Regions from separate parts of the Glaciecola punicea genome, predicted to be linked through region 2. Evidence: predicted binding sites of a transcription regulator. Region 2 holds the regulator's gene; the other holds the start of a gene.
What was found. The regulator NrdR, encoded in region 2, represses ribonucleotide reductase genes. The targets are predictions, from matches to a motif close to AAACACNANATNTNGTGTTT.
Positions count from the first base shown of each region.

Region 1: nrdA (class 1a ribonucleoside-diphosphate reductase subunit alpha) is a predicted target of NrdR. The motif match lies at 4,012-4,031, and genes of this name have one in related genera.

Region 1 covers NZ_LZXY01000001.1:247,725-255,094, reverse strand. Annotated here, with positions in the region: gene yfaE (class I ribonucleotide reductase maintenance protein YfaE) at 1-162, opposite strand, end outside; gene nrdB (class Ia ribonucleoside-diphosphate reductase subunit beta) at 258-1,388, opposite strand; gene nrdA (class 1a ribonucleoside-diphosphate reductase subunit alpha) at 1,506-3,827, opposite strand; gene ubiG (bifunctional 2-polyprenyl-6-hydroxyphenol methylase/3-demethylubiquinol 3-O-methyltransferase UbiG) at 4,284-4,982, opposite strand; gene gyrA (DNA topoisomerase (ATP-hydrolyzing) subunit A) at 5,296-7,370, shown strand, end outside.
Region 2 covers NZ_LZXY01000008.1:120,955-128,324, forward strand. Annotated here, with positions in the region: gene lpxD (UDP-3-O-(3-hydroxymyristoyl)glucosamine N-acyltransferase) at 1-1,024, shown strand, start outside; gene glyA (serine hydroxymethyltransferase) at 1,212-2,468, shown strand; gene nrdR (transcriptional regulator NrdR) at 2,638-3,090, shown strand; gene ribD (bifunctional diaminohydroxyphosphoribosylaminopyrimidine deaminase/5-amino-6-(5-phosphoribosylamino)uracil reductase RibD) at 3,179-4,342, shown strand; gene BAE46_RS10740 (riboflavin synthase) at 4,363-5,031, shown strand; gene ribBA (bifunctional 3,4-dihydroxy-2-butanone-4-phosphate synthase/GTP cyclohydrolase II) at 5,068-6,168, shown strand; gene ribH (6,7-dimethyl-8-ribityllumazine synthase) at 6,277-6,753, shown strand; gene nusB (transcription antitermination factor NusB) at 6,753-7,175, shown strand; gene thiL (thiamine-phosphate kinase) at 7,179-7,370, shown strand, end outside.

The DNA of each region.
Region 1 (7,370 bases), on a different contig from region 2:
GCAAACGCCGCAAAATCCTTCCCTACAGTTATAGTTAACTTCAATATTCTGACGCTCTAAGGTTTCTAATACAGATTCACCTTCGTGCGTTTCAATTACCTTTCCACCAATGCTGATTGATTTAATGCGCGTAGTGTCTGTTATGGTGAGAGAATTCTTCAAATTTTTAAACTATCCTGAAACAGTTAAACGGTCTAATAAGCCCATATTTATATGAGCTTATTAGACTTATAACGATTAGAAGATGTAGCAATTAATTACAGGTCAAAATCCGTAAAGTCGTCTGAGCTTACTTCGGCATTAATTTGCGATACCAAATAAGAACTCACTTCAACCTCTTGTGGTGCAACCTGCACGTTGTCTGAACTTAAATAGTTGTTCATCCAAGGTAGTGGGTTACTTTTGATTTCAAACTCAGGTTTAAGACCAATGGCAGCCATTCTCTGATTAGCAATAAACTCTACATAACTACTTAAGATCTCTTCGTTTAAGCCTAGCATAGAGCCGTCTTTGAATAGATATTTAGCCCATTCTTTTTCTTGATGAACGGCCGTTAAAAATATTTCTCTTGCCTGATCTTTGCACTCAAGTGCTATCTCTGCCATTTCAGGATCGTCTTTACCTTTTGCCCATAGATTTAATATATGCTGAGTGCTGGTTAAGTGAATATTTTCGTCGCGCGCAATTAAGCGAATAATTTTCGAATTGCCTTCCATTAATTCGCGCTCAGCAAAGGCGAAAGTACACGCAAATGACACATAAAAACGTATCGCTTCTAAGGCGTTAACTGAGTTCATACACAAAAACAGTTTTTTCTTCAGCTCTCGCATAGTAATAACGTGATTTTCACCTTCTACTTCGTACGTGCCTTCGCCTCTTGTTTGAAATAGCTGCGTGGCAAATATTAAATCATCATAATACTTTGAAATATCGGTAGCTCTGCGTTTTATTTCTTCGTTCACAACAATGTCATCAAAAATTTCACTGGGGTCAGAGAATAAGTTACGCAATATGTGTGTGTAGGAACGAGAGTGGATAGTCTCGAAAAAAGACCAGGTCTCGACCCACGTTTCTAACTCAGGTAAAGAAATGATAGGCAAAAATGCAATGTTAGGCGATCTACCTTGTATTGAGTCCAACAAAGTTTGGTATTTCAGGTTCGAAATAAAGATATGCTTTTCGGCATCGCTTAGCTTACCAAAATCGACTCTATCTTTACTGACGTCGACTTCTTCAGGACGCCAAAAAAATGAAATCTGTTTTTCTATTAATTTTTCGAAAATAGGGTGTTTTTGTTGGTCATATCTAGCCACGTTAACTGAATTACCGAAAAACATCGGCTCTATCATGGTGTCGATGGTTTTTTGATTAAAAGTAGTATATCTCATAATAGTCTCAATGATGCCTAGTAGTTAAACATTAAATTTATATCGAATTTAATGGTGTTTACGTAAGGTGTTTTTATTTCGATTAAAGCAACTTAAATAAGCGGCTTTAAAAGTTCCCTATATTTTACAAGCCCCGCCTTCGCAGTCATCATCATCTTCAATAATAACCTCTAAATCTTTGGCATTTTGTTCGTCTATTTCCATCTCAGCGTCAGACTTATCTGAGGCTCCGTCCCTGGTATTGTGATAGTAAAGGGTCTTTATGCCAAGCTTATAGGTGGTTAGTAAGTCTTTTAATAAGACCTTCATCGGCACCATGCCGCCTTCAAACTTACCTGGATCATAACTAGTGTTAGCAGAGATTGTTTGATCAATAAACTTCTGCATTATGGCCACAAGCTGTAAGTATCCATCATTTGAGGGAAGGTCCCACATGAGTTCGTAGTCATTACGCAAACGTTTAAATTCAGGTACTACCTGCTTAAGTATGCCGTCTTTGCTTTGCTTAACGCTAATAAAACCACGCGGTGGCTCAATTCCATTGGTGGCGTTAGAGATTTGTGAAGATGTCTCTGATGGCATTAATGCAGACAAGGTACTGTTACGTAATCCGTGCTTGACTATATCAGCGCGCAATGTATCCCAGTCGTAGTGCAAAGGCTCATCGCAAATTTTATCTACATCTTTCTTGTAGGTATCAATTGGCATTAAGCCTTGTGAATAGGTGGTTTCATTGAACTTAGGGCAAGCGCCTTTCTCTTTTGCTAAGTTATTAGAGGCTTTGAGTAAATAATATTGAATTGCCTCAAATGTTCTATGTACTAGGCCGTTAGCGCTTGAATCTGAATACTTGACCCCATTTTTGGCCAAATAGTAAGCAAAGTTAATTACGCCTATGCCTAAAGTACGACGGCCAATCGTTGCATTCAAGGCTGCGGGAACAGGATAGTCTTGATAATCGAGAAGGCTATCTAATGCACGCACTGATAAATCGGCTAATTCTTCAAGGTCGTCAAGGCTTTTAATCTCCCCTAAATTGAACGCAGATAACGTACACAGCGCTATTTCACCCTCAGGATCATTTATATGCTGCAGCGGCTTAGTGGGCAGTGCAATCTCCAAACACAGGTTACTTTGTCTTACCGGCGCTAACTTTGGATTAAACGGGCTGTGCGTATTACAGTGGTCGACGTTTTGTAAATAAATGCGCCCAGTGTTTGCACGCTCTTGCATAAACTGACTAAATAAATCTATCGCCTTGACGCGTTTCTTACGGATACTGTCGTCATTTTCATATTGCACATACAGGCGCTCAAACTCTTCTTGATCAGCAAAAAAAGCATCATATAAACCCGGCGTGTCTGATGGGCTAAATAAGGTAATGTCACCACCTTTCAACATACGCGTGTACATAAGTTTATTACACTGTACACCGTAATCAAGATGCCTAACGCGGTTTTCTTCAACACCGCGGTTGTTCTTTAACACCAACAGCGATTCAACTTCTAAATGCCAAATGGGATAGAATAGGGTGGCTGCACCGCCGCGAACGCCGCCTTGTGAACAACTCTTTACGGCAGTTTGAAAATGCTTGTAAAACGGAATACAGCCAGTATGAAATGCTTCTCCGCCGCGTATAGGACTGCCAAGTGCTCTTATGCGACCGGCGTTGATACCAATGCCAGCACGCTGACTAACATACTTTACGATGGCACTAGCCGTTGCATTAATAGAATCCAGGCTGTCACCTGCTTCAATAAGCACACACGAACTGAACTGCCTAGTCGGTGTTCTTACGCCAGCCATAATGGGCGTGGGCAACGAGAGCTTAAACATAGAAGAGGCGTCATAAAAGCGCTTAACATAACCTAGGCGCTCGGATTTGTCATATTTTGCAAACAAGCAAGCCGCTACCAGTAGGTATAAAAACTGCGCACTTTCATAGATTTCGCCATTTACGCGATTCTGAACAAGATATTTACCTTCAAGCTGTTTTACAGCGGCATAGCTGAAGTTTAGGTCTCGAGAATGCTCAATGAAATCATTCATGTCATTGAATTCTTGTTCGGTATAGTCTTCTAGCAAATGCTTATCATATTTGCCTTTTTCAACCATTGATTTAACTTGTTTGAAAAGGTGTGGAGGCTCATATTGTCCATAAGCCTTTTTTCGCAAGTGAAAAATGGCTAAGCGCGCGGATAAATATTGGTAGTCAGGCGTTTCAGGACTGATTAAATCAGCGGCCGACTTGATCAATGTCTCATGTATTTCAGCGGTTTTAATGCCGTTATAAAATTGAATCTGCGCTTTTATTTCTACTTGAGAAACGGATACATCCTCTAATCCTCTTGCGGCCCAAGTAACGACTTTGTGAATTTTTTCAAGATCGATTGGTTCTTGTGCCCCGTCTCGTTTGGTGACTAATAAAGTGTTCTTCATTTTTATACTCTATATTTTAACGCGGTTTTGTTTAAAGATATACTAGATAACGACGTGTGAAAAACCGATTAATACACGCATTTTTTTTCATATCTAATTGCGACAAATAAGCCATTTATTTTAGCTATGAAAAATTAAGCCGTTGCTCACGTAACACAAGATAATGTGTTAAAGCTTGGTTTGCAATCACTATATGTAGTGTTTTGCATTAAATAATAGGAAGGTCAAAAAAGTTAGTATTGGCTAACCTAAAACGGTCAATGCAGCAATGGCTTTTATACTTTCAAGTGCTTTGTGTAAATTATTTTTATAGTTGGAATATTTTGTTATATCGATAGAGCTTTTTATTATTATTTGAAATATGACTGTCTTTTATACTTAATGTGGGCTTAGGCGCACTCATTGCCAGTTCACAAGTGCGCTATTTTCTTGCTGTATAAGTCGTGGCTAATTATGCTAGTTTTTACATACAATAAAATAGTTAACATCAACGTTACTATCCGAAAAATAATAACCTTGCGTTAATGGATTGAAGTGCAGCCCAGTCATCATGTCTACGTGCAGCGATGTTTTTTCAATCATACTCACCAGTTCACTCGGTTTTATGAATTTGCTGTGTTCATGGGTCCCTTTTGGCACCATATTGAACAGGTACTCTGCAGCTGCTATCGCCATTACGTACGACTTCACATTTCTATTAATGGTTGAAAATACAACAACACCTCCTGGTTTGACCAGCGTGGCACAAGCCTTTACGACCGAAGCAGGGTTAGGTACATGCTCTAACATTTCTAAACAAGCAACTATGTCATATTGCCCAGCATTTTCAAGCGCCCAGTCTTCTGCGGTTGATAACACATAATCTACCTTTATACCGCTTTCTAATCGATGTAAATTAGCCACATCTAGCGATGCTTTTGCCATATCTAGGCCGGTCACTACGCCTCCTCGCTGTGCTAATGCTTCAGACAATATGCCGCCACCGCAGCCAACGTCTAGAATACGCTTATCAAACAGTCCACCGGACTGCTGCTCTATCAGGTCTACTCGCAGTGGATTAATGTCGTGCAGTGACTTAAATTCGCCGTTGCGATCCCACCAGCTATTGGCCAACTCTGAGAACTTGGCTAATTCATCTACATCTACATTACTCATAATCAAACTTCCTCGAAATGCACAACAATGGTTAAAGTACCGATAATCAATAAAATGTATCACCATAAAATATCTTAAAATAGTGTGAATACAGGAATATTCTAGAGTATTCGCAATTATGCGCTATATAAGCTTATATCTAGTAATCATCATGCTACAGTTTTGGCTAAACTAATGATACTATTAGCCCCCTAATACGTTAATAATAACAAAGTAATCGAAACTCTTAGATACATAGTTGTTTACGAAAATAGACACTATATAGGTACTATCTGGCACAACTCGATATACATAAAAAAGGATCATGCCGTTTATGACTGACAATGCAAATGCAATTTCCCCCATTAATATTGAAGAAGAGTTAAAAAATTCGTATTTAGATTATGCCATGAGTGTAATTGTAGGTCGTGCACTTCCCGACGTCCGTGATGGCCTAAAGCCCGTTCATCGTCGTGTATTGTTTGCCATGAGCGAATTAAAAAACGATTTTAATAAACCCTATAAAAAATCAGCTAGAGTAGTTGGCGATGTAATCGGTAAGTATCATCCCCACGGCGACAGCGCTGTTTATGACACTATTGTTAGAATGGCCCAGACTTTTTCACTGCGTTACATGCTAGTTGACGGTCAAGGTAATTTTGGGTCGGTTGACGGCGATTCAGCTGCAGCAATGCGATATACAGAAATACGTATGTCGAAAATAGCGCATGAATTACTGGCTGACTTAGACAAAGAAACGGTTAATTTCGTGCCTAACTACGATGGTCAAGAACACATACCAGAGGTTTTACCCACTCGCGTACCTAATTTGTTAGTGAATGGGTCATCGGGTATTGCGGTAGGCATGGCAACGAATATACCGCCGCACAATTTAACAGAAGTGGTAAACGGCTGTATTGAACTAATCAAAAATCCCGACATAAGTATTGAAGAGCTTATCGAATTTATTCCAGGGCCTGACTTTCCAACTGCCGCAATAATAAGTGGTCGCGCTGGCATTATAAGCGCTTATAAAACTGGTCGCGGTAAGATATATCTGCGCGCAAAGGCCAATATTGAACAAGAAGAAAATGGTAAAGAAACCATTATTGTGCATGAAATTCCTTATCAGGTTAACAAAGCTCGTCTAATTGAAAAAATGGCCGAGTTGGTTAAAGAGAAGAAAGTGGAGGGAATATCTGCGCTGCGTGATGAGTCTGACAAAGACGGTATGCGCATTGTCATTGAAGTAAAGCGTAACGAATCGGCAGAGGTATTGCTGAACCATTTGTATTCTCAGACTCAATTGCAAACTGTGTTTGGCATCAACATGGTTGCCCTTGATAAAACCCAGCCTAAAATTTTCAACTTAAAAGAAATTTTAGAGCTATTTGTATTACATCGACGTGAGGTGGTTACTCGCCGCACCGTTTATGAGTTAAAAAAAGCCCGCGACCGTGCTCACATATTAGAAGGCCTAGCCATTGCACTAGTAAACATCGACCCAATCATAGCGCTAATAAAGGCATCTGGTAGCCCGGCTGAGGCGAAGAAATCTTTAATTGTTTCAGGCTGGGATTTAGGTGATGTAGCGCAAATGCTTGAAAGAGCAGGTAACGATGCTGCTCGCCCTGATTGGTTGGCCGACGAATACGGAATTAAAGACGGCAAATACTATTTAACCGAAGAACAAGCACAAGCCATACTTGACCTACGCTTGAACAAACTCACCGGTTTAGAACATGACAAAATTCTTGAGGAATATCGTAATCTTATTGAAGTTATTGCTGAATTATTGAAAATTTTAGGCAGCTCTGAACGCTTAATGGAAATAATTACGGAAGAACTTGAGGCAATAAGAGATGAGTTTGGTGATGAACGTAGAACCGAAATTACCGCAGCTAGTCACGATATTGACATTGAAGATCTAATTGAACGTGAAGAAGTCGTGGTTACCTTGTCGCACGAAGGCTATGTAAAGTATCAGAAGCTATCTGATTACGAAGCACAGCGGCGCGGCGGTAAAGGCAAATCTGCCACGAAAATGAAAGACCAAGATTTTATAGAAAAGCTGCTTGTGGCCAATACTCACGATCACATATTATGCTTTTCCACGAGAGGACGCTTATACTGGTTAAAAGTGTATCAGTTACCATTGGCGAGCAGAAATGCGCGCGGTCGTCCCATTGTGAACATTCTTCCTTTAGAAGAAAACGAACGTATCACTGCCATTTTACCCATTAAAGAGTTTGAAGCAGGCAAGTATGTCTTTATGGCTACCGCTAATGGTTCTGTCAAGAAAACAGAGCTTATTCATTACTCACGCCCTCGCGCTAACGGCATAATAGCCGTTAATTTAAATGACGGTGACGAGCTAATTGGCGTCGACTTAACCGACGGTACTTGCGA
Region 2 (7,370 bases):
CAAAACCTTAGCACAAATCGCGCAAGCAATTGGCGGCGAAACGAAAGGCGATGCTAGCGTGGTGATTACGCAGATGGGTGATTTAGGTAAAGCGCAGCCGCATCAATTGTCATTTTTGTCTAACGCTAAGTTTGCCAAAGATTTAGCCACAACCAAAGCCGGCGGCGTTATATTGCGTGTTCATGATGCGGTTAATTACACGGGTAATGCAATTATTATGAGTGACCCTTACGTCGGCTTTGCAAAAGCCGCGCAGTTATTAGACAGCACCCCGGTACAAGAAAGAGGCATTGCGCCTAGTGCAGTGGTGCACCCAAGCGCCAAACTAGGCGACAACGTAAGCGTAGCTGCAGGCGCTGTGGTCAGTGCACACGCTATTGTCAGTGACAATGTGGTAATAGGCGCAAACTGTTTTATAGGCGAGCTAGCTATTTTAGGTGCCGGTGTTAATTTACGCGCCAATGTGACCATTTATCATAGGGTAGAGCTGGGTCAAAATGTCTCCATTCATAGCGGCACCGTTATTGGCTGTGACGGCTTTGGCTATGCAAACGAAAAAGGCACCTGGACCAAAATTCCGCAAACCGGCACGGTTGTCATTGGCGAAGGCACTGAGATAGGCGCAAACTGCGCCATAGACAGAGGTGCCATTGGCAATACTATTATTGGTAAAAACTGCATCATAGACAACTTAGTGCACATTGCCCACAACGTTGAAATTGGCGATCACTCCTGTATTTGCGGTGCAACAGGTATTGCGGGTAGCGCTGTTTTGGGCAAATATGTGGTGGTTGCGGGACAATGTGCTATTAATGGGCACATTCGCATTGCCGACGAGGTCCAAATTACCGGCCAAAGTATGGTAACCAAAAGCATTAAAGAGGCGGGTGTGTATTCATCTGGTATGCCTGTTGCGCCCAATAGACTGTGGCAAAAAAATACTGTTCAGCTCAGACAAATAGGTAAGTTAGTCGACAGAGTGAAAGCGCTTGAGCAAGCTGCAAAAAATAGCCCTTCAAAATAGCCATCTATAAAGGCGCAATATGCTTTACACAAGCGTCATCAGATTTTCTTTTTATACCCTATACAAAGCTATTAAAAACGCTACAATATAGGTCTTTCAAATTCTTCTTTTGCAATTTATCTAGTGTTAAGCAAAAGTATAGACAACAACTTTGCTTTACGCGCTTTTACAAGAACCAGGAGCCCCCATGTTATCACGCAGTATGAATATAGCCGACTATGATCCCGAATTGTCGGACGCAATGGAAGCTGAGAAACGTCGTCAAGAACATCATATCGAATTGATTGCATCTGAAAACTATTGTAGTCCAAGAGTACTAGAAGCCCAAGGTTCGCAGTTAACCAATAAATATGCGGAAGGCTATCCTGGTAAGCGCTATTACGGCGGCTGTGAACATGTTGATGTAGCAGAGCAATTGGCCATAGATCGCGCGAAAGAATTATTTGGTGCTGACTATGCCAACGTTCAGCCTCACTCAGGCTCGCAAGCAAATACTGCGGTGTTCATGGCTTTAATAGAAGCAAACGATACGGTACTAGGCATGAGCTTGGCCGACGGCGGACACTTGACTCACGGATCACACGTAAACTTTTCGGGCAAAACCTACAACGCAGTGCAGTATGGTTTACACCCCGATACTGGTGTGATTGACTATGATAAGGTTGAAGCCTTAGCAATAGAGCATAAACCAAAACTAATTATAGGTGGCTTCTCGGCCTACTCAGGCATCGTTGACTGGGCACGTTTTAGAGAAATTGCGGATAAGGTAGGCGCGTATTTACTGGTCGATATGGCTCACGTTGCGGGTTTAGTCGCGGCGGGTGTTTATCCAAGTCCTCTTCCTTACGCCCATGTGGTTACCACCACAACGCATAAAACGCTTGCGGGTCCACGCGGCGGTTTAATTGTATCAGCGTGTGGTGATGAAGCGCTCTATAAAAAATTCAACAGTGCAGTATTTCCTGGCAATCAAGGTGGCCCCTTGTGCCATGTGATTGCCGCAAAAGCGGTAGCGTTTAAAGAAGCCTTAGAGCCAGAATTCAAAACGTATCAGCAGCAAGTGCTTAAAAATGCGAAAAAAATGTGCGCGGTACTAATGGACAGAGGCTACAAAGTAGTGTCAAACGGCACTGAAAATCACTTGTTTTTACTCGATTTAATAGATAAAGACATTACCGGTAAAGCGGCCGACGCGGCTTTGGGCCATGCCAACATTACGGTGAATAAAAACTCGGTGCCAAACGATCCGCGCTCACCCTTCGTGACCAGTGGTTTACGTATTGGCACGCCGGCTATAACCCGCAGAGGCTTTAAGGAGACCGAAGCCGAACAGGTAGCCAACTTGATGTGTGATGTCTTAGATAATATTGATGACGAAAGTGTAATTGACCGTGTACGTGGCGAAGTGGTAGCGCTTTGTGAACGCTTCCCTGTGTATGGCTAAGGCTAAACAACTGCAGTACAAAAGGCAGTTAATCTTGCACAAAGACACGAGCGCTGTGTTTGAGAGCTCGATGATGCAAAAAGGAGCTAGATAATTCTGGCTTTTTTTATATACACACGATATTCACAGCCGGTATTAATAGCATGCCAATTTTATAGGAGTTGTCTATATGTTTTGCCCTTTTTGCCGCGCGCAAGAAACCAAAGTGATCGATTCTCGCTTAGTATCAGGTGGTGAGCAAATAAGACGCAGACGTCAATGCATCGAATGCGCTGAGCGCTTTACTACTTTTGAATTTGCTGAACTGGTCATGCCAAAGGTAATAAAACGCGATCAAACTCGAGAACCCTTTAACGAAGATAAGCTGTCAGCTGGATTAATGCGAGCACTGGAAAAACGCCCTGTGAGTACCGAGGCTATCGAGCAAACGATGAATAAAATTAAATCGGAATTACGTGCAACGGGTGAGCGCGAAATAAAAAGCGAATTGATAGGTGAACTCATTATGCAGGCTTTACGTAATCTTGATAAGATTGCTTACGTAAGATTCGCCTCAGTTTATCGCTCATTCGAAGACGTGAAAGAGTTTAGTGAAGAAATTGCACGCTTATCGGATGAGTAATATATTCTTCAAATGTCGCCTTAATGCCTGAAATGTAGGGGCAAGTCCAGCCCATCAACTGCGGCTAAAGTATTATTAAAGAGTATTTATGTCAGACATTCAAGCCAATAGCGTGTTTTCTGTTTTTGATGCAAAAATGATGGGTAAAGCATTACAACTTGCGCGTCGAGGCGTCTTTTCAACGACTCCTAATCCCCATGTAGGCTGCATAATAACTAACGCGCAAAACCAAGTTGTGGGTGAAGGTTTTCATAAGAAAGCAGGTCAAGGTCATGCTGAAGTACAAGCGCTTCAGCAAGCCAAAGCTAATGCCGTAGGCGCTACTGCCTATGTTACTTTGGAGCCATGTGCTCACTACGGCAGCACCCCGCCTTGTGCTCAAGCGCTCATAGATGCGAAAATTAAAAAAGTATTCATTGCCTGTATTGACCCTAATTTTCAGGTTCGTGGTAAAGGCATTGCTATGCTAACCCAAGCTGGCATAGAAGTATCGATTGGCTTGATGCAAGAAAGTGCATTGGCACTCAATAAAACATTTTTCTTTTCCCTTCAACATAAACGTCCTTTCATTAGCGTAAAGTTAGCCGCTAGCCTAGACGGCAAGACAGCATTGGCCAGCGGCGAAAGCAAATGGATAACCGGACCTTTGGCGCGCGCCGATGTCCAAAAACATCGAGCCTCAGCGTGTGCAATACTCACCGGGGCTGACACCGTAATACATGATGACCCTCAGTTAAACGTGCGCATCGCTGAATTACCTGCTGATATATCTGAGCAGTTTCTATGGCGTGAACAGCAGCCTTTGCGTGTTATAATTGACTCAGCTAATCGATTAAGCGCGATTAAGTACAAAATTTGTAACGATGGCCACGCGACCTTAGTTTATAATGCAGTTAAAAATGAAGCGTTGAACTACAAAGAGGGTGGCGCTTGCTGGCAAAAGCAAGTGCCGATTATTGAAAAAAAAGGGCGGCACTTTGTCGATTTGCACGCCGTTTTATCAGACTTGCACACAATGGGTATAAACCATTTATGGGTTGAAGCCGGTGAGAAACTTACCGGCGCGCTGTTTGATTTAGAGCTTGTAGATGAGTTAATTTTATATCAAGCGCCCAAAATATTGGGCAGTGCGGCAAGGGGTTTGACCCGAGCAACGAGCAAAAACAGCTTGCAACAAGCGATGGTAGGTAAGGTCACCTCGTTAAGCCTACTTGGGCCTGACACTAAAACTATCATTGAATTTTCACACTAACACAGCAGGGTTTACGTAATATGTTTACGGGAATAATAGAAGCGATTGGTAGCATAAGTACCTTAACTGATTTGGGCGACAATTTTCGCTTAGTCGTAAAAACGGGTAAAATGGACATGGGCGATGTCCATTTAGGCGACAGTATTGCCACCAGTGGCGTATGCCTGACGGTGGTAGATAAAGGCTCCGATTTTTATGCCGCTGATGTATCTGCAGAAACCATCAAACTAACAGGTTTTGCGCACTATAGTGTGGGCCATAAGGTAAACCTTGAAAAAGCGATGCTGACCAACAGTCGCTTTGGTGGACATATTGTTAGTGGTCACGTAGACGGTGTGGGTAAAGTAGAGGCCATCAATGAACACAGCAACTATATTGAAGTATGGGTTAAAGCACCTGCTGAACTGGCCAAGTATATTGCCCGCAAAGGCTCCATTACGGTAGATGGGGTTAGTTTAACGGTAAATGAAGTAAAAGGCGCTTCGTTTATGCTGTGGTTAATCCCACATACGCTGAAAGAAACGGTTATTGGACAGTATAAAGTCGGTACTCATGTCAATTTAGAAGTTGATGTAATTGCACGTTACTTAGAGCGATTATTACTGGGCGACAAAGCGGCCGATGACAACACACATGCAGGCAGTGACTTAAGTATGGCATTTTTGGCTGAACACGGCTATTTGAAGTAGAAGAAACACATACACCTTCACAATAAAGGGATATTTATGGCACTAAACACCACCGCGGAAATTATAGAAGATATTAGGCTAGGCAAAATGGTCATTTTGATGGATGACGAAGATCGCGAAAACGAAGGCGATCTTATTATGGCTGCGGAGCACGTTACGCCCGAGGCAATTAATTTTATGGTAACGCATGCCAGAGGTTTAGTATGCCTGCCTATGACGCAAGAACGCTGCAAGCGCTTGAAACTGCCCTTAATGGTTGACAACAACGGCGCACAGTTTTCAACTAACTTTACGGTTTCTATTGAGGCCGCTAAAGGCGTAACCACTGGCATATCGGCGGCTGACAGAGCGGCAACCATATTAGCCGCGGTTAACAAAGAAGCAGTAAGTGAAGATATTGTTCAGCCCGGGCATATTTTTCCACTTATCGCCAAAGAGGGTGGCGTGTTAAACAGAGCAGGCCACACCGAGGCAGGTGTAGATCTTCCGCGCTTAGCAGGTCTTGAGCCGGCTGGCGTAATTGTAGAGATACTAAACGCTGACGGCTCAATGGCAAGGCGCCCTGAACTTGAAGTATTTGCCAAAAAACACAATATTAAAGTAGGTACTATTGCCGACTTGATTGAGTACAGGAACTTAAACGAAACGACTATCGAGAAAGTCGCAACGTGCAAGTTGCCTACTGCTTTCGGTGAATTTGATTTAATAACGTACAAAGATATCATCGATGAGCAGATTCACTTCGTACTGCAAAAAGGGCCTATTATCGAAAATCAGCCAACTATCGTCAGAGTGCATCTGCATAACACGCTGAGCGATTTGTTAGGCTCAACCCGTGCCATTAATCGTTCTATGCCCTTAACCAGCGCAATGGAGCGTATCGCTAAAGACGGCGGCGTAATTGTGGTGCTAGGTAAAAAAGAAGATTTAGTCTCACAGGTAAAACTGTTTGAAGCACAAGACAATGGTCAAGTTGACGTTGGCAAAACATGGGAAGGCTCTTCTCGTACCGTTGGCGTTGGTAGCCAGATTTTGCAAAGTTTAGGTATTACAAAGATGCGCTTGTTAAGCAAGCCAATTAAGTACACAGCGCTTTCTGGCTTCGGTCTAGAAGTAATAGAATACATCCACGATTAAACATAGTGTAAAAATAACATAAGTAACTAAGATTCAGTTATAAATAATGATTTATTGCTGGTCCTTTATGCTACAATTTTCGCCGGTTTTTACAGGAGTTTAAAATACATGAAAATAATTGAAGGTAACACACGCGCAACAGGCAAAAAATTTGCCGTAGTAGTCTCTCGTTTCAATAGTTTTGTTGTAGAAAGCCTGCTTGACGGCGCGCTAGACACGCTAGAACGTATTGGCGAAGTAAACCCTGACGACATTACGGTTATTCGTGTCCCCGGTGCTTATGAGCTGCCTATTGTGGCTAAAAAAGCAGCCATGTCGGGTAAGTTTCACGCTATAATAGCCTTAGGTGCAGTCATTCGCGGCGGCACACCGCACTTTGAATTTGTGGCCGGCGAATGCAACAAAGGCTTGGCTCAAGTATCATTAGACGCCACTATCCCCCTTGCTTTTGGTGTGCTAACGGTAGACACAATTGAGCAAGCCATAGAACGTTCAGGCACAAAAGCCGGAAATAAAGGTGTAGAAGCAGCACACAGTGCGCTTGAAATGGTGAATGTACTAGCGGCCATTGACGAGGCGCTATAGTGAAACCAGCCCATCGTAAACAAGCCCGCATACTTGCTCTACAGGCACTGTACGCGTGGTTAATGAGTGGAAATGACATTAAGCAAATAGAGCTTAGCATTGCCACCACCAATGACATGACCAAAGTAGACTTGTCCTACATGCAAGATATACTTATCGGTGTTACCCAAGATGTGCAAAGTCTAGATAAACTGTATAAGCCGTATTTGGGACGCTTGCCAGAAGAACTCGATCCTATTGAAAAATCTATCATGCGCTTAGCAACGGTTGAGCTTAGAGACCGCCTCGATACTCCTTATAAGGTGGTCATTAACGAAGCGATTGAGCTTGCGAAAACGTTTGGCGCTGAAGAGAGCCATAAGTTCATAAACGGCGCCCTCGACAAAGCTGTTAAAACACTCAGAAAAGATGAAAGAAGCTAAGGTTTGAACGAATTCAGCTTAATAAACAAGTACTTTGCCGAATCTAGTTTTGTTCGCAAAGACGTCATAATAGGCATTGGCGACGACGCCGCCATTACACAGGTCCCTCAAAATCAGAGCTTAGCCACCACCACTGACACGCTTTTAAAAGGTGTTCACTTCTTGGCCAATACGAGTCCCCAAGATATTGCGCAT